DNA from 3 places in the Slackia sp. CM382 genome. Region 1 is predicted to be linked to each of the others. Evidence: predicted binding sites of a transcription regulator. Region 1 holds the regulator's gene; each other region holds the start of a gene.
What was found. The regulator HrcA, encoded in region 1, represses chaperone genes, less so after heat shock. The targets are predictions, from matches to a motif close to TNTTAGCANNCNNNNNNNNNGNNTGCTAANA.
Positions count from the first base shown of each region.

Region 2: the regulator HrcA is predicted to act here: its motif matches at 3,337-3,367, upstream of groES (co-chaperone GroES).
Region 3: the regulator HrcA is predicted to act here: its motif matches at 1,902-1,932, upstream of HMPREF1155_RS03910 (Hsp20/alpha crystallin family protein).

Region 1 is NZ_ALNO01000016.1:108,845-114,490, forward strand. Features, by position in the region: gene hemW (radical SAM family heme chaperone HemW) at 1-499, shown strand, start outside; gene dusB (tRNA dihydrouridine synthase DusB) at 471-1,538, shown strand; gene hrcA (heat-inducible transcriptional repressor HrcA) at 1,749-2,747, shown strand; gene dnaJ (molecular chaperone DnaJ) at 2,763-3,887, shown strand; gene mtaB (tRNA (N(6)-L-threonylcarbamoyladenosine(37)-C(2))-methylthiotransferase MtaB) at 3,874-5,145, shown strand; gene HMPREF1155_RS05785 (diacylglycerol kinase family protein) at 5,196-5,646, shown strand, end outside.
Region 2 is NZ_ALNO01000007.1:153,689-159,334, forward strand. Features, by position in the region: gene HMPREF1155_RS03400 (chloride channel protein) at 1-50, shown strand, start outside; gene HMPREF1155_RS03405 (DUF6273 domain-containing protein) at 1,046-2,044, opposite strand; gene HMPREF1155_RS03410 (helix-turn-helix transcriptional regulator) at 2,171-2,767, shown strand; gene groES (co-chaperone GroES) at 3,413-3,703, shown strand; gene groL (chaperonin GroEL) at 3,850-5,484, shown strand.
Region 3 is NZ_ALNO01000007.1:265,480-271,125, reverse strand. Features, by position in the region: gene HMPREF1155_RS03915 (sodium:alanine symporter family protein) at 155-1,684, shown strand; gene HMPREF1155_RS03910 (Hsp20/alpha crystallin family protein) at 2,001-2,456, shown strand; gene uvrB (excinuclease ABC subunit UvrB) at 2,547-4,706, opposite strand; gene coaE (dephospho-CoA kinase) at 4,767-5,411, opposite strand; gene rpsA (30S ribosomal protein S1) at 5,576-5,646, opposite strand, start outside.

The DNA of each region.
Region 1 (5,646 bases):
CCGACTCGTCGAAGAGGGCCGCATGCGCGATGCGAACCAGGATGAAGAGGCCCTCATGATGGGCATGGCGCCCAACGTGCTCGAGCCTGCGGGCTTCCATCGCTACGAGGTCGCGAGCTACGCGCGCGACGGGTTCGAATGCCGGCACAACAAGGCCTACTGGACAGGCGTGCCGTATCTCGGACTGGGGGTGTCCGCCGTCACGATGGACCAGGACGCCTCGCATCGCGTGCGCGTGCAGGACGGCGCCGTCGTGGACGAGCTCGACCGTCGCCAGATGGTCGTGGAGGATCTGATGATGCGCATGCGCATGGCCCAGGGCGTGTCGGAAGAAGAGCTGCGCGCCGCCGCGCTCCTGGTGCCGCGTGCGCTCGAGGTGTTCCATTCCCTCGTGCGCGACAGGCTCGTACGCAAGGAAGAAGGACGATACAGGCCGACCCTCGGCGGGTGGCTGTTAGGAAACGAAGTCTATGGACGAATCTACGAGCTCGCACCTTGACGCCTGCGCGGCGAGATCCGCGCGCTTGCATCCCGGCCTGCGGTTTCTCTTCGAAGGACGCACGCCTGCGCTCCTTGCGCCCATGGCGGGCGTCAATGACATCGTGTTTCGCCGGCTTTGCCTCGAGCAAGGCTGCGATCTCACATATACCGAGATGATCTCGTCCAAGGCGCTTTCCTTCGCCAACGAGAAGACGCGTCATCTGCTCGATCTCGCGGAAGGGGAGCGCCGCGTCGCCATACAGCTTTTCGGCCATGAGCCTGAGGTCATGGCGCGCGAGGCGGCCTGGGTGGAAGACGAGCTCGGAGACGCGCTCGCGCTCATCGACATCAATATGGGATGTCCGGCGCATAAGATCGTCAAGAAGGGCGACGGTTCCGCCCTCATGCGCGATCCGGACCTGGCCGCCTCGATCGTCCGCGATGTCGCCTGCGCCGTATCGTGCCCGGTCACCGTCAAATTCCGTCGCGGATTCGGCGCCGAGGAGGAAACGGCGGTCGATTTCGGCCTGCGCATGGAAGACGCCGGGGCGGCCGCCGTCACCGTGCACGGGCGCACGGCGGCCCAGATGTATCGCGGTCCTTCGGAGTGGGAATGCGTCTCGCGCGTCAAAGCGGCCCTGTCCGTTCCCGTCATCGGCAACGGCGACATCGTCTCCGGCGCCTCGGCGGCGGATATGGTCCGGGCGACCGGCTGCGACGGCGTGATGATCGCCCGCGGCGCCCAAGGCAATCCCTGGATCTTCGCGGACGTCCGACGGGTGCTCGACGGGATGCCGCCCGCGCCCGATCCGACGCGGCAGGATCGCGTCGAGATGGCGCGCAGGCACATTCACCTGCTCTCGTCCCGGCTCGGCAACACGGTCGTGTACATGCGCAAGCACGTGATGTGGTATCTCCATGGCGTGCCGGGCGCGTCGCGCGCGCGGGCCGCTTTGAACGCCTGCGTCACCGTGGACGACTTCGACCGCGTGCTCGACGAGCTGCTCGCCGATGCCGCGCGCATCGAGGAAGAAGACCGGGCGTATCGCGACGTCTGAGGAGAGGCCGGCCCCCTCGGGGCCGAACGGCCGGTTCGCGCGGCTTTTCGAGCATGACGTGGCGCATCGGTGTCGGAACCGTAACTTTTGATGCTCTCTTTAGCACTTACGGCATTCGGCTGCTAGAATCACCCATGCACGCATGGGCCGGCATCGGCGCCATGCGCGGATGTATCATCGGACGCCGTACGGAGCAAGGGGGGTGCAGGCATGCTGTCGAGCAGAAGGCAGAGGGTTCTCGAAGCCCTGATAGAGGAATACGTCGCGTATGCCCAGCCCGTCGGCTCGCGCACGCTTGTCGACCGCTACGAGCTGGGGGTTTCTCCTGCAACGGTCAGAAACGAGCTTTCGGTCCTCGAAGGCGAGGGGTATCTCCGCTCCCCCCACACCTCTTCCGGGCGGATCCCGACCGACATCGGCTATCGCGCCCTCGTGGACGACCTTCTCAAGCGCGAATACGGCGAAGAGGCGCTTTTGCCTGTCTTCGACGAGCTTCGGCATGCGGCCGCCGAGGCCGACGGCCTTATGGACAAAGTGTCCGAGGCTTTGTCTCATCTGACCGATTCGCTGTCCGTCGTGCTCGCGCCGTCCGTGATCGGTGCCCGCGTCAAGCAGGTGTCGCTCGTGTCGATGTCGGCCCGCTGCGCGCTCGTCGTCGTGGTGACCGACGACGGGCAGGTCTTCAACCGTTCGGTCGATTTCGCTTCCGACGTGGACGCGGGCGACCTTGCCGCCGTGCAGAACGCCATCAACGCCGCCATTGCGGGGCGGTCGGTCGTCGATATGAAGGCATCGGCCCCGACGGGGTCGGGCGTGCTTTCGGAGGCGCTCGGCCGGACGATCCTCGACGAGATCGTCGTCTGCCTCCATCAAGAGGATTCCGCGCGCCTGCATAGCCTGGGGCTGTCGTCCCTTTTGCGCAAGCCCGAGTTCAGCCGGACGAGCTTCGCCCTGCCGCTTCTCCAGGTGCTCGAGGACGACACCGTCCTCATGAGGCTGTTCGACCGTTCCGACGCGCTCGATGACGTGAGCGTTTCGATCGGGTCGGAAAACGGGGACGAAGCGTTCTCGGGCGTCTCGGTCGTCGCCGCGCCGTACGGGTCGGGCCCCTCGCAGGGCATCGTCGCCGTCATCGGGCCGACGCGCATGAATTATTCGAATGTGATCAAGGCCGTTCGCTCCGCGAAGCGCGCCCTGCAAGATCTGTAGAAAGGTATGCCTGACATGGCAAAAGACCTGTACGAGGTGCTCGGTGTCTCCAAGGGGGCCACCGACGACGAGATCAAGAAGGCGTTTCGTCGCAAGGCGCGCACGCTGCATCCCGACGTCAACAAGGCACCCAATGCGGAAGAGCAGTTCAAAGAGCTGAACGAGGCATACGACGTGTTATCCGACGCGCAGAAGCGCGCCCAGTACGACCGCTTCGGCACCATTCCGGGCGCTTCGGGCACGGGCGGTTATGGCACGGTCGATTTCGACGACATGTTCGGCGGCTTCGGCATGGGCGATATCTTCTCGACCTTTTTCGGAGGCGCTGCGGGAGGACGCACGACGACGCGCCGCGAGGGACGCGACATGGGCGTCGGCCTGCGCCTGACGCTCGAGGAGGTCGCGACGGGCGTCAAGAAGGAGATCGTCTACGACCGCCTTGCGCCCTGCGATGCCTGCGGCGGCACGGGCCGTCCCGAGGGTTCGCACGAGGTCGACTGCCCCGACTGCCACGGCCGCGGGCGCGTGACCACGGTCCAGCGCACCTTCCTCGGCGACATGCGCACGGAAACGACCTGCGGACGCTGCGGCGGCACGGGCCGCATCATCGACAATCCCTGCGAGGAATGCGGCGGCCAGGGACGCGTGCCCGACCGCCAGCACGTGAGCGTCGAGGTTCCTGCGGGGATCCGCGAAGGGCAGCAGCTGCGTGTGAGCGGGTTCGGCGAGGCCGGCATCCGCGGCGCTGCGGCGGGCGACCTTATCGTGACCTGCCGCATCCAGCCGCACGAGTTCTTCGAGCGCGACGGCGACAACCTGCATGCGCGCATCAACGCAAGCTTCATCCAGGCCATACTCGGGGCCGATGTCGAGATATCGGGCATCTTCGAAGGCGAGAAGGTCAAGGTCCGCATTCCCGAAGGATGCCAGAACGATCAGGTCATCCGCGTGAAGAGCGCCGGCATGCCGCGCCTGAACAGCGATATGCGCGGCGATCTGTATGCGCACGTTTCGGTCACCATTCCCAAGAAGGTGACGCGCAAACAGCGCGAGATGCTCGAGTCGGTGGCCCAGGAGTTCGGCGAAGACGTCGCCGCCCCGCGTACGCCGCTGCAGAAGCTGCGCGATGCATTCAACTGACGCGTTCGAGGCTGGCCTGCGCTTTTCGATCGTCAACCTGGGGTGCAAGGTCAACCGTGTCGAAAGCGACGAGGTCGCGTCCATGCTCCTTGGCTCGGGCGGCATCGAAGCCGATCCGTCTTCGGCCGATCTCATCGTCGTGAACACCTGCACGGTGACGGGCGAGGCCGAGAAAAAGACCCGCAAGGCCGTGCGCCATGCCCTACGGGCATCCGACGACGCCCGCGTCGTCGTGACCGGGTGCGCATCCGCGATCGATCCGGCAACGTACGAAGCCATGGGCGAACGCGTCGATGTCGTGCCGAGGCTTTCCCTGCATGACTATCTCACAGGCATCGGCGCGCATGGCGCGCAAGGCGATCGCGAGCCCGCTTCATGCGCCGCGAAAGCCGACCGGTCCTTCGCGCTTTCCGATGCCGCGGCGGCGCGCGTCGGAGGATCGTTTTCGACGCGCGTTCCCGTCAAGATCCAGGATGGCTGCGACAACGCCTGCACGTTCTGCATCGTGCATGTCGCGCGCGGGAGGTCCCGTTCCCGCGACGCCGCGGCCGTCGAGCGCGAGGTCTCGGCGCTCGGGGCGGCGGGCGTGCGCGAGATCGTGCTTTCAGGCATCAACCTCGGTCGGTACCGATGCGGCGATGCGGGGCTCGCAACGCTCGCCGAGCGCCTGCTCTCATGCGCGCCCGAAACGCGTCTGCGCATCTCGTCCATCGAACCTCAGAGCGTGGATGACGCGCTGATCGAGGTGATGGCGACGTCGGGCGGCCGCGTGTGCCGCCATCTCCACCTTCCGCTCCAGTCGGGGTCGACGCGGATCCTTCGCCAGATGGCGCGGCCGTATTCGGCGCAGCGCTTCGCGGGCCTCGTCGACCGCCTGCGCGCGCGGATTCCCGGTATCGCGCTTTCCACCGACGTCATCGTGGGGTTTCCCGGGGAAACCGATGCGGATTTCGCGTCGACCTGCGATGTTGTGCGCACGTGCGGATTCTCGAAGCTGCATGTGTTCAGATACTCCCCGCGACGCGGCACGCCGGCTGCCGCACGCGGAGACCAGGTGCCGTCGGCAGTCAAGATCGAGCGCGCGCACATGCTCGAGGCGCTGGGCGCCGAGCTGCGCGCTCAGGATCGGGCCTCGCGCGCAGGGACCGTGGAGCTCGCGCTGGTCGAGTCCCACGCGCGCGCGACGACGGAAAGCTATTACGGCGTGCCGGCGCCTGAAGGCGCGAATGCGGGGGATTTGGTCGAGGTCTTGATGTAGCATCGGCATAGGGCGCCGAACGCCCGCGCATGAGGGAAGGAGCGTACGCCATGATCGAGGACAAGGCCGCATCCGACGGGTCTTCGCATCCGATGCAGCGGCCGCGCAGCGACGCCGATGCTGCCGGGGCGACCGGCGCATCGCTTAAGGCGGGAAACTCCCTTGCGCGCTCGTTCTACCATGCGGCGCAGGGGGTCCGTGCGGCATCGCGCGAGCGCAACTTCCGCATCGACGTCGCCGTCGCGGTATGCGCGCTCGTTGCAGCCGCGCTTCTGCGCGTCGATGCGCAGGGGTGGGCCGCCATCGTCGTGTGCATCGGCGTCGTGCTCTCGTTCGAAACCATGAACACGGCGCTCGAAGCCGCCGTCGATCTTGCTTCGCCCGAAATCCATCCCCTCGCGAAGGCGGCCAAGGACTGCGCGGCGGGCGCCGCCCTCATCGCCGCGTGCATGTCGGTCGTCGTGGGGCTCATCGTGTTCGGAACGGCTTTGGCCAGGCTCG
Region 2 (5,646 bases), on a different contig from region 1:
TCGGTCCGGCGGTGCGAAGCGCGTTTGCGTCCGTGCGTCGGGCTCGATAGGAATGGATCGCGGCGCGCTATGGTGCCGCTTCTCGCCTAGGCCGTCCCGCGCGCGTACGCCATGCGTTCGCCTGCGTGCCGGGCATTCGTTCGTGCGTCGGGCTCGATGGAAACGGATCGCAGTTCGCCATGCCTTCGGTCAGGCGCTGAGTTCGGTAGGAATGGATCGCAGTTCGCTATGCTCTTATTCGCGCGTCGGGCTCGATAGGAATGGATTGCGTGCGCATCATGCTCTCGCCTGCGCCGCCCCACACGCGCCGGGCGCTTCCTTCTGTGAGGCGAGGACGATCCGCATGCGTTTAGCGGCATCTTGCGACGCTAAAAAGTTGTTAGAGCGTCGGAGCTGTTTCTAATCACTTTTTAAGGCGATAAAAAGTGATTAGAGCATCAATGGGTGTTCGAACAACGCGAAATCGTTGCGAGAAAGGCTTATCAATGTGATGAGAGTTTGGTTGCCGTCGCGCGATCCGTTGAATGTTTTCATGCGCGACACCGGTGCCGCATGCGTGGACACCGCGCATGCGTTATCGAAAATGCGCACGTGTTATCGAAAAACGTGCATGCATTGTCAAAAAATCAGTGCTTTACGAAAAATAGAAGCCGATCTTCGCCCAACTGACAGTTTTTCCTAGGTTAGGGGGTATTCGATCCCGCGACGAAGTCTTTTGAAGGGGTATTTTGTTGTTCTTGCAACGAAAATGGCTCTCGATTTCGAAAAACGACTTTCAAAATCCCACTAAGCTCTGCAAAATCGGCAGTGCGGGTGGATTGGGCTTACGCCATGGCTGTCCGCACGAACCGTGTGGCGCAGGATCGCCCCGAGTGCAGGATCGCCCCGAGTGCAGGATCGCCCCGAGCGCAGGTCAAGCAGTTTGTCTCCGCGGGCTAGCGTTTCCATATTGTCTGGTCGAAGTCTTGCAAAACGTTCGGTCAAAGCGGCTGATCCAGTCGTTCAACATCGCGATAGCCGTACAGGCGCATGTCATCGGCGGTCCTCAGATGCAGAATCCGATCACGATGCCGGCATCGTAGTTGCCGAGGAATCCATAGGGGTTCGCCGATCCATCTTTGTAAACGCCGACGTAGTACACATCGTCGCTCGCACGCGAGCTGCGCGTCCACCAATCGCATTGCTTCTCGCCGTCGGGAAACGTGCGAGCGAGCAGCTCGGTTGGCGCCGAGGCGTCGCGGCCGGTCTCGTGGCTGAACGCCTGCGCATCGTCGGTGTCCACGACGATGCCGCCCGCGTTGATGCCCGCTTGCGCGAAGAGCCGATACTGGCTGCCTTCCTCGGCGAGCACATCGTTGCACCAAGCCTGGTCGTCGGTGAACCATACGATGTCCTGCCCCCAGATTTCAGCGGCGGAAGGAATCCAGAGCGCATCGTCCGTCGCGCTCAAGGATGCGCTTGGGTTCGCGGCATCGGCGTTGCCGAGGTTGTTCGTCGTCTTCTCAACGGGCGTGATGGCTTTTTCCAGGTCGTCAGGAAACGAGGGAAGCACCTCGTTTGCCAGCCATGCGCGCGCCTCGCTCTTCTCCCAGCCGCCTGCATTCGACGGTCCGGCATTCATGCCATGCGGTCCCACGGCCGTTGTCGCAAGGAAGGTGATGCCGGCTTTCCCCGATCCATCGGATTTGTCATCGTGGTAGACGTCGGCGACGCGGACCGCGATCGTCTCCCCGGAATCGAGCGCGATGGATTTCGTGCCCTCAGCGATAGACCCATCTTCATTGACGAAGCCGTACGAGGCCGCACGCGCCAAGGCATCCTCCTCATCGGACGCAGATGCTATATCGTGCGCGGCTGCCTCGATTTCATCCCAAGTCATGGTCCCCAAGGCTCCGGAATCCATCGACGTCGCACCGCCATGCGCGCAGCCGGAGGCCGCCATGCTTGCGAGGAGGGCAAGGAACACGAGGAGGACGACGGTGCGCCCGAGGGAGTCGCGTTTGGAGCCGCGGCGGCCGTCGTTGAGGTGCAGAGCATGAATCATAGGGAACTTCTTACCTGTCAAAGACCGTTGACGCTATGCGATGAGGCCAGGCGCGGTCTTGCCAATACCTTTTGATGGTAGCATCCCACGAAACGTCTCATCCTTCGAGGCGTCGAAGGGAGCCACATGGAACTTGCAGGACAGATAAAGCGCCTAAGGTCCGAGAACGATTTGTCTCAAGACGATTTGGCGTCGAGAATATACGTCTCGCGCCAGACCATTTCCAATTGGGAGAACGACAAGACCTACCCAGACGTGCAGAGCCTGCTGCTGTTGTCGGCGACCTTCGACGTATCGGTGGATAGCTTGATCAAAGGAGACGTGACGGCCATGGAAGAAATCATTGGGAATAAGGATCTTGCGAAGAAGCTCACGATCCTGTCATGGACGGGCGTGGTGTTCCTTGCCGCTTCCGTGGTCCTGCTTGCAGGAGGAACCATGTTTTGGGGATGGGGCATGATCCCATCCGCCATCATCTGGCTTCTATCCTTTGGAATCGGATGCTCGTTCTTCTGGCGGATCGACAGGATCAAAAGAGACCAGGATCTCGTGACCTATCGGGAAATCGTCTCCTTCATCAAAGGCGACCCCGTTGACCGCGACAATCCCACAAGCGTGCGTGCTCGCAAGAACCGCCTGCGCAATACCGCGCTTCGAGTCTTGGTCTGCGCGATGCTGGGAGGTGTCGTCGGATATCTGTTCGCACAGGCGGTCATGTCGTAAAAATGACGCGTCAGTGCAGTTGACGCTTGAAAATAGCATTACATCACGGGTATTGAGAAGTCAGGATGCTCTTACAAGCAATATCGGACAGGCAGCTTTCGAGTCGCTCAATGAGTATGAGCTTGCTGCCATGCAGTACGTGTATGCAAAGGGTCGAATCACTGTCGGAGAACTATCGGGGCTTCTCGGGAGAAGCGTGAAGGTATCTAGGCCCACGCTTAAAGGCCTTGTGAGCAAGGGATTTATCGAATGGCATGGTTCGAGTGCCAACGACCCGTCGCAGTACTATGGCATGAGAAGGTTCGAGTAGGTTCGAGTAAAAGTGGGATCAGAAGAGTTTCCACAGGTCAGAAAATGTGCAAGCTCGTACCTTCAGGTTCGAGTACATGAGCTCAAGCTGTCCGCGACCATCTCTTCCCGCGTTTCACCGCTTCCGTTCCTCCGTGAATCTGGCGATATGCATGCCACTCGCTTCGCCAAGATGACGCTCCGTCAACGTTTAGTGACGCACGCTTAGATTTTCTCAATTGGGCATTGCGTGTTACGGCTTGGCTGCTAGTATAGGGAACCGTTAGCAGTCGGGCATGCCGAGTGCTAGCACTCATTCAACTCGGGTATCAAGTCATGGAGAAAGGACAATCGATCATGAATTTGAAGCCTCTGGGCGATCGCGTCATCGTGAAGCGCGACGAAGCCGAATCCGCAACTTCCGCGGGCCTGCTCATCGCATCCACCTCCAAAGAGAAGCCGCAGACCGGCATCGTCGTCGCCGTGGGCGAGGGCAAGCTGGACAAGGACGGCAAGCTCGTGCCCGTTCCCGTCAAGGCCGGCGATCGCGTCCTGTACGGCAAGTACGGCGGAACCGACATCACGCTTGATGGCGAAGAGGTCCTGATCCTGCGCGCCGACGACATCCTGGCCGTCTACACCGCCTAATCGTGCATCCTGCCGGTCGCGTCACTCGTGGCACGCGGCCATGCAGCCGCCAGGTTGAAGGGGATAAGGCAGATCCTCTTTCCTCGAGCCTGGCGCAGCGGTTCATCTTTTGAGGCAGCCCGAAGGCTGCGAAAGGAAGAATTTCAATGGCTAAAGAAATCAAATTCGACTCCGAGGCTCGCGGCTCCCTTGCAGACGGCGTTTCCAAGCTTGCGGAAGCCGTCAAGGTCACCCTCGGGCCCAAGGGCCGCTATGTCGCTCTCTCCCGCAGCTACGGCGCTCCCACCGTCACCAACGACGGCGTGACCGTCGCCAAGGAGATCGAGCTCCCCGATCCGGTCGAGAACATGGGCGCCCAGCTCGTGATGGAAGCCGCCACCAAGACCAACGACGGCGCGGGCGACGGCACCACCACCGCCACGCTGCTCACCGACGTCATCGTCGAGGAAGGCCTGCGCAACGTCATCGCCGGCGCCAACCCGCTGGCCGTCCGCCGCGGCATCGACAAGGCCACCGAGGCTCTGGTCGCCGAGCTGAAGGAAACCGCGATCCCCGTTTCCTCCAAGGATCAGATCGCCAACGTCGGCACCATCTCCTCCGGCGACGCCGTTATCGGCGAGAAGATCGCCGAAGCCATGGAAATCGTCGGCAACGACGGCGTCATCAGTGTCGAAGAGTCCCAGACCTTCGGCTTCGAGATCGAAACCGTGGAAGGCATGCAGTTCGACCGCGGCTACATCTCCCCGTACATGGCCACCGACATGGAGCGCATGGTCGCCGAGCTCAAGGATCCCTACATCCTGCTCACCGACCAGAAGATCTCCAATATTCAGGACATGGTCCCGCTGCTCGAGCAGATCATGAAGAGCGGTCGCACGCTGCTCCTCATCGCTGAAGACGTCGACGGCGAAGCTCTGGCCACCATTCTGCTGAACAAGCTGCGCGGCACCTTCAACTGCGCCGCCATCAAGGCTCCGGGCTTCGGCGACCGCCGCAAGCGCATGCTCGAGGACATCGCCGTCGTGACCGGCGGCCAGGTCATCGCTTCTGACTTCGGCATGTCCCTTGCCGATGCCACCGTCGATATGCTGGGCACCGCCAAGACCGTCAAGATCACCAAGGACAACACCACGATCATCGACGGCGCAGGCTCCAAGGACGCCATCAACGAGCGCATCGAGCAGATCCGCGTCGAGATGGACAACGCCACGAGCGACTTCGATCGCGAGAAGCTCCAGGAACGCCTGGCCAAGCTCGCCGGCGGCGTTGCCGTCCTGCGCGTCGGCGCAGCCACCGAAAGCGAGCTCAAGGAGAAGAAGAGCCGCATCGACGACGCCCTGCAGGCGACCCGCGCGGCCGTCGAGGAAGGCGTCATCCCGGGCGGCGGCGTTGCGCTCCTCAACGCCCTCGGCGCTCTTGAGAAGGTCGAATGCGCGGATAAGGACGAAGAGGTCGGCGTCGCGATCATCGCGAAGGCTGTCGAGGCTCCGCTGCGCACCATCGCCCAGAACGCCGGCTACGAAGGAAGCGTCGTGGTCGAAAAGGTCAAGGGCATGGCTGCTGGCGAAGGCTTGAACTGCGCTAACGGCGTGTATGGCAACATGATCGAGATGGGCGTGTCCGATCCGGTCAAGGTCACCCGTACCGCCCTGCAGGCAGCTGCTTCCGTCGCGGGCCTCATCCTCATCACCGAGGCCACGGTCAACGAGATCCCGAAGGAGGGTCCGGACCTGTCCGCTCTCGCCGGCGCTGCCGGCGCAGGTGCAGGCATGGGCTACTAAGCCTCGTGCATCTCGCACGTATAGCGCATTGAACCGAAGGGCCGCGCCGGTGCGCGGCCCTTCGTGCGCTAGTCGCTCCTCGGATTTTTCGAGGAGCGACGTTCTTTCCGAGGCTGCTCTCTATATACAGATTATTGGATCGAGGTGTTCTGTCGAGGTTGA
Region 3 (5,646 bases), on a different contig from region 1:
ACATCCGCGCGAAGGCTCTTTTTTGCGCATCGGCGTCGATTTAATTCCTTTGAAACGGCACAAACGCGTCATCGAACGGTAAAATACCGCGTTATGTAACTGTAGGAGCATGTCGCCGCGATGCGCAGCCGCATGCATACAAGAAAGGCCGTCCATGGACGCACTCGTCGCCGTAACGGATACCATCGATACGTATATGTACACGTACTTCCTGGTATTCCTCCTCATCTTCACCGGACTGTACTTCTCCATCCGCACGAAGTTCATCCAGTTCCGCGGGTTCAAAGACATGATCAGGCATCTCACGGAGCACAAGCATGTGCCCGGCAAGAAGAGCGTTTCCTCGTTCCAGGCCCTGATGGTCTCCACCGCCTCCCGCGTCGGCACGGGTAACATCGCCGGCGTCGCCACGGCCATCGCCGTCGGCGGGCCGGGCGCGGTCTTCTGGATGTGGGTCATGGCCACCATCTCCTCCGCATCCGCATTCATCGAATCCACCCTCGCGCAGATCTGGAAGGTCCGCGGCGAGAACGGCGAGTTCCGAGGCGGCCCCGCCTACTATATCCAGCAGGCGCTGCACAGCCGCGCGCTCGGCGTCGTCTTCGCCATTTCGCTGCTGCTCTGCTTCGGCCTGGGCTTCAACGGCCTGCAGACCTACAACATGAGCTCCTCGCTCCAGGCGTACATCCCGAACTACACGCAGACCGCGGCCCCCATGGCCCTCGGCATCCTGCTCGCAGTCGTCTTCGCCTTCATCATCTTCGGCGGAACACGGCTCATCAGCTACATGACCTCGGTCATCGTTCCCACCATGGCCGGCGGCTACATCCTTTTGACCATTATTCTCTCGATCATGAACATTGGCGAGCTTCCCGGCATCTTCGCCACCATCGTGACCGAGGCCTTCGATTTCAGCTCCGTCGTCGGCGGCTTCGCCGGCTCGATGGTCGTCCAGGGCATCAAGCGCGGCCTGTTCTCCAACGAGGCCGGCATGGGTTCCGCTCCGAACGCCGCTGCATCCGCATCGGTCTCCCACCCCGTCAAACAGGGCCTGGTGCAGACATTCTCCGTCTTCATCGACACGATCATCATCTGCTCCTGCTCCGCCGTCATGATCATGTTCTTCGTCAACGACAACGTGGACCTCATCGCCTGGGGCGGCGCGACCGGAGAGGCGGCGCTCACCAACATGACGCTCGTCCAGGCCGCCATGCAGAACGGATTCGGCGCGGCGGGCCTGCACTTCATGACGCTCGCGATCTTCTTCTTCGCCTTCTCGAGCCTGATCGGCAACTACTTCTATGCCGAGGGCAACTTCAAATACATCACCGGCAGCAAGCCCGCCCTCTACGTCTTCCGCATCCTGTGCTGCATCGTCATCTTCTTCGGCGCGCAGTCCAACCTCACGCTCGCATGGAACCTCGCGGACATCTTCATGGGCATCCAGGCGACCATCAACATCATCGTCATCCTGATCCTCGGCAAGTGGGCGCTCGCCGCGCTCAAGGACTACGAAGCCCAAAAAGCCCAGGGCATCGACCCGGTCTTCGTCGCGAACGTCATCCCCGGCCTGCCGCAGACCGAGTGCTGGCACGTCGATGCGTCGCATCTCGACGACGCGGTCAAGGACGAGAAGCAGGGCAATCCCATCGCCGAGACGCTGCTCGCCGACGAAGACGCCTAAGGACGCTTCGCGAGAAGGGTTTCCCGCGTCTGAACCATTCACTCGTATTCGAAGCCTCGCATTCTGCGGGGCTTCGTTCGTAGAGGGCTCTTTCACCGAATGCGCCGATGCCCCGGCCTTCCCTGCCGTCTCTTCCTACCGCTCCTCAAGAGAAATATCTCAATATATAGACTTAGATTTCCTGCGTGTATGAAACGAAGATTACAGAACGGTATCGTATTGGCACTCTCGCTTGCAGAGTGCCAATCAAGCTCCTATGCTTCAAGGCGTCAAAAGAAATGCGGCCTGAACGATGGCCGCGACCCCTTGCTAGGAGATGATGATCATGATGCTGGTACCCCGCAATCACGGCTTCTTCGATGACTTCCTGAGCGATCCGTTCGACAGCGTCTTCGGAACCCCTGCCCGCAGCACCGCCCGCAAGCCCCTGCCCACCACGATGAGGACCGATATCAAAGAAACCGACACGACGTTCGAGATCGATATCGACCTGCCCGGCTTCAAGAAGGAAAACGTCCACGCGGAAATCGAGGACGGATACCTGACCATCGAGGCATCCACCGAATCCGAGAACGAAGAGAAGGACGAAGCCGGAACCTATCTGCGCAAGGAGCGCTTCACCGGCAAATGCCGCCGCAGCTTCTATGTCGGAGAAGACATCTCCGAGGAAGACATCCACGCGAAGTTCGAGAACGGCATCCTTTCCGTCACCGTCCCGAAGAAGCAGGCGCTTCCCGAGGTCGAGACCAAGAAGCTCATCTCGATCGACTAGAGCCGCACCTCCATACACCCAACCCGCTTCTCCTTCCCCTTTGACGGCCCCGCGATGCATGCGGGGCCGTCTTCGCATGCAAAGGACATCTTATGACCTGCGGCTCGAACCGTAAGCCGCGTTCTTGCGGTTTCCGAACGCGCTTCCCTTGCGCGCCGTCTTCTTCAGGTCGGCGAGCACATCGCGCTCGTCCGTCCCCTCCATCTGCGCGCGAAGCTTCACCACCTGGTCGCGCAGGCGCGCGGCCTCTTCGAAGTCCATCGACTCGGATGCTGAGGCCATCTCCTCTTCCATGCCCGCAATGATGCGCATCACTTCCCCGCGCGAAAGCTCCGCAAGCACCTTGTTCACGTCTTCGGCCGTACCGACCTCGTTGTTGTCGCCGTCCGTGATGAATCCCATGACGTCGTTGATGGCCTTGCGGATGGTCTTCGGCTCGATGCCGTGCTCTTCGTTGTAGGCCATCTGGATGGCGCGGCGGCGGCGCGTCTCGGTGATCGCGAGATCCATGGAATCGGTGATCTTGTCGGCGTACATGATCACCTTGCCCGACACGTTGCGCGCGGCGCGGCCGATCGTCTGGATCAGGCTGCGATGATTGCGCAGGAAGCCTTCTTTATCGGCATCGAGGATTGCGACGAGCGTGACCTCCGGCAGGTCGAGCCCCTCGCGCAGCAGGTTGATGCCGACGAGCACGTCGAATTCACCTTTACGCAGGTCGCGAAGGATTTCCACGCGCTCGAGCGTACCGATGTCGCTGTGCATGTATCGCGATCGGATTCCCTGGTCAAGAAGGTGATCGGTCAGATCTTCGGCCATTTTCTTCGTAAGCGTCGTGATGAGCACGCGTTCATGGGCGTCCGAGCGTGCGCGCGCCTCGTCGATGATGTCGTCGATCTGGCTGGCTATCGGGCGTACCTCGATTTCGGGATCGAGGAGCCCCGTCGGACGGATGATCTGCTCGACACGCCGCTCGCTCACGCGGTTCTCGTAATCGCCCGGAGTCGCCGACACGTAGATGAACTGAGGAACGCGTTCCTCGAACTCGTCGAAGCGCAGCGGGCGGTTGTCAAGGCAGCTCGGAAGGCGGAACCCATGCTCGGCGAGCGTGACCTTCCTGCTGCGGTCACCCTCGTGCATGCCTCTGATCTGCGGAACCGTCACATGGCTCTCGTCGATGATGCAGAGGAAGTCGTCCGGGAAATAATCGATGAGCGTATACGGCGGCTCGCCGGGGCTGCGGCCGTCGAGATGGCGCGAATAGTTCTCGATGCCGGAGCAGAAGCCCATGGTTTCGAGCATCTCGAGATCGTAGTTGGTGCGCATCTCGAGCCGCTGCGCCTCGAGGAGCTTGCCTTCGGCGCGCAGCTGCTCAAGGCGCCCGCGCAGCTCCTCCTGGATCGTGCCGATCGCCTTCCGCATCTTGGGACGCGCCGTGACATAGTGCGATGCGGGCCAGATGGGAATAGCCTCGAAGCTCATCAGCATCTCGCCCGTGAGATTGTCGATCTCTTGGATGGATTCGATCTCGTCGCCCCAGAACTCGATGCGCAGCGGATTGTCGGCATACGGAGGGAAGACGTCGAGCGCATCTCCGCGCACACGGAAGGTGCCGCGCGACAGCTCGTAATCGTTGCGATCGTATTGGATGTCGATGAGCTGATGGATCACGTCGTCGCGCTCGGCAGGCTTCTGCCGGTCGACGAACACGGCCATGCCGGCGTAGTCCATCGGACTTCCGATGCCGTAGATGCAGCTCACGGAGGCGACGACGATAACGTCGCGACGGCTGAGCAGGCTTGAGGTCGCGGCATGGCGCAGCTTCTCGACCTCTTCGTTGATGGAGGCGTCCTTCTCGATGAACGTGTCGGTCTGAGGCACGTAGGCTTCCGGCTGATAGTAGTCGTAATAGCTGACGAAATAGACGACCGCGTTATGGGGGAAGAACTCCTTGAGCTCGGCGGCGAGCTGGGCGGCGAGCGTCTTGTTCGGCGCCATGACGAGCGTGGGCTTCTGCACGGCCTCGATGGTCTTCGCCATCGTGAACGTCTTGCCCGACCCCGTCACGCCGAGAAGCGTCTGATAGCGCAGACCGCGCTCGACGCCTTCGGCGAGCGACGCGATGGCCTGAGGCTGATCGCCCGACGGTTCGTAGGGGGACACGACCTTGAACGGTTCGCTCGATAGGCGCACCTCGGGAAGCTTGCCTTCCATGACGGCGCCTTCGATGTTCTTGAGATGGCTGGACATGCGTGAACTCCTCCGTCGTGCGTCCGCCCGCCTGCACGGTGCAGGCGGGAACGTTTCGGCTTATCGTACGTCTGATGGGGATGCGCGGCGCGCACCAGGGGAAGACCCCGTCAGAACATCGACGAGACGGCGGACCTGCTTCTCGACGTCCTCGACGCGGCCGTCGTTCGCGATCGTATAATCGGCCCATGCGCGCAGCGTGGCCTCGTCCGGCTGGCGCGACGCCCGCGCACGGGCATCCTCTTCGCGCTGCCGGCCGCGCGCGACAACGCGGGCGATACGGGTCTCGAGAGGGGCCACGACGGCGACGACGGCATCGGACCAAGGATACCGTTCATGCGTGGCTTCCCCTGCGCTCACCTCGACCGCGACGAGAGGATGCGTGAACGCGAGCGCCTCGGAACGTGCGCGGGCAGCCTCGATGATGGCGGGATGCGTTATCCCGTTGAGCGTCTCGGTTCCTTCGGGCGTCGAGAACGCCGCACGCGCAAGCGCGGCAGTATCGACGCGTCCGTCGGAATCGACGACGTCCGGACCGAACGCATGCGCCAGGGCGAACGCGACGTCAGGATCGCGCAGAACGTCGCGCCCGATGGCGTCCAGATCGACGACCGCCGCTCCATAATCGGACATGAGGCGCGCAACCAGGCTTTTTCCGGAACCGATCCCGCCTGCCACTATGACGATGGGCGCGCGTCCGCTCATGCGCCGACTCCTTTCGATGCGCCGTGCATCTCTTCCTCGGTACGCGATACTACCTCATCTACGCATACGAAGAACCCGGCGTCCATGATGCACGGACGCCGGGTTCTTCAAGACCGGACCGCCTTGCTTGATGAGACGGTCAGATCGATGGGTGCGAGAGGTGCTTACTCCGCAGCGGCTTCGGACTCTTCGTCCTTGCGGTCCTTCTTGCGGGGCTGGCGAGGCTCGGCCTGAA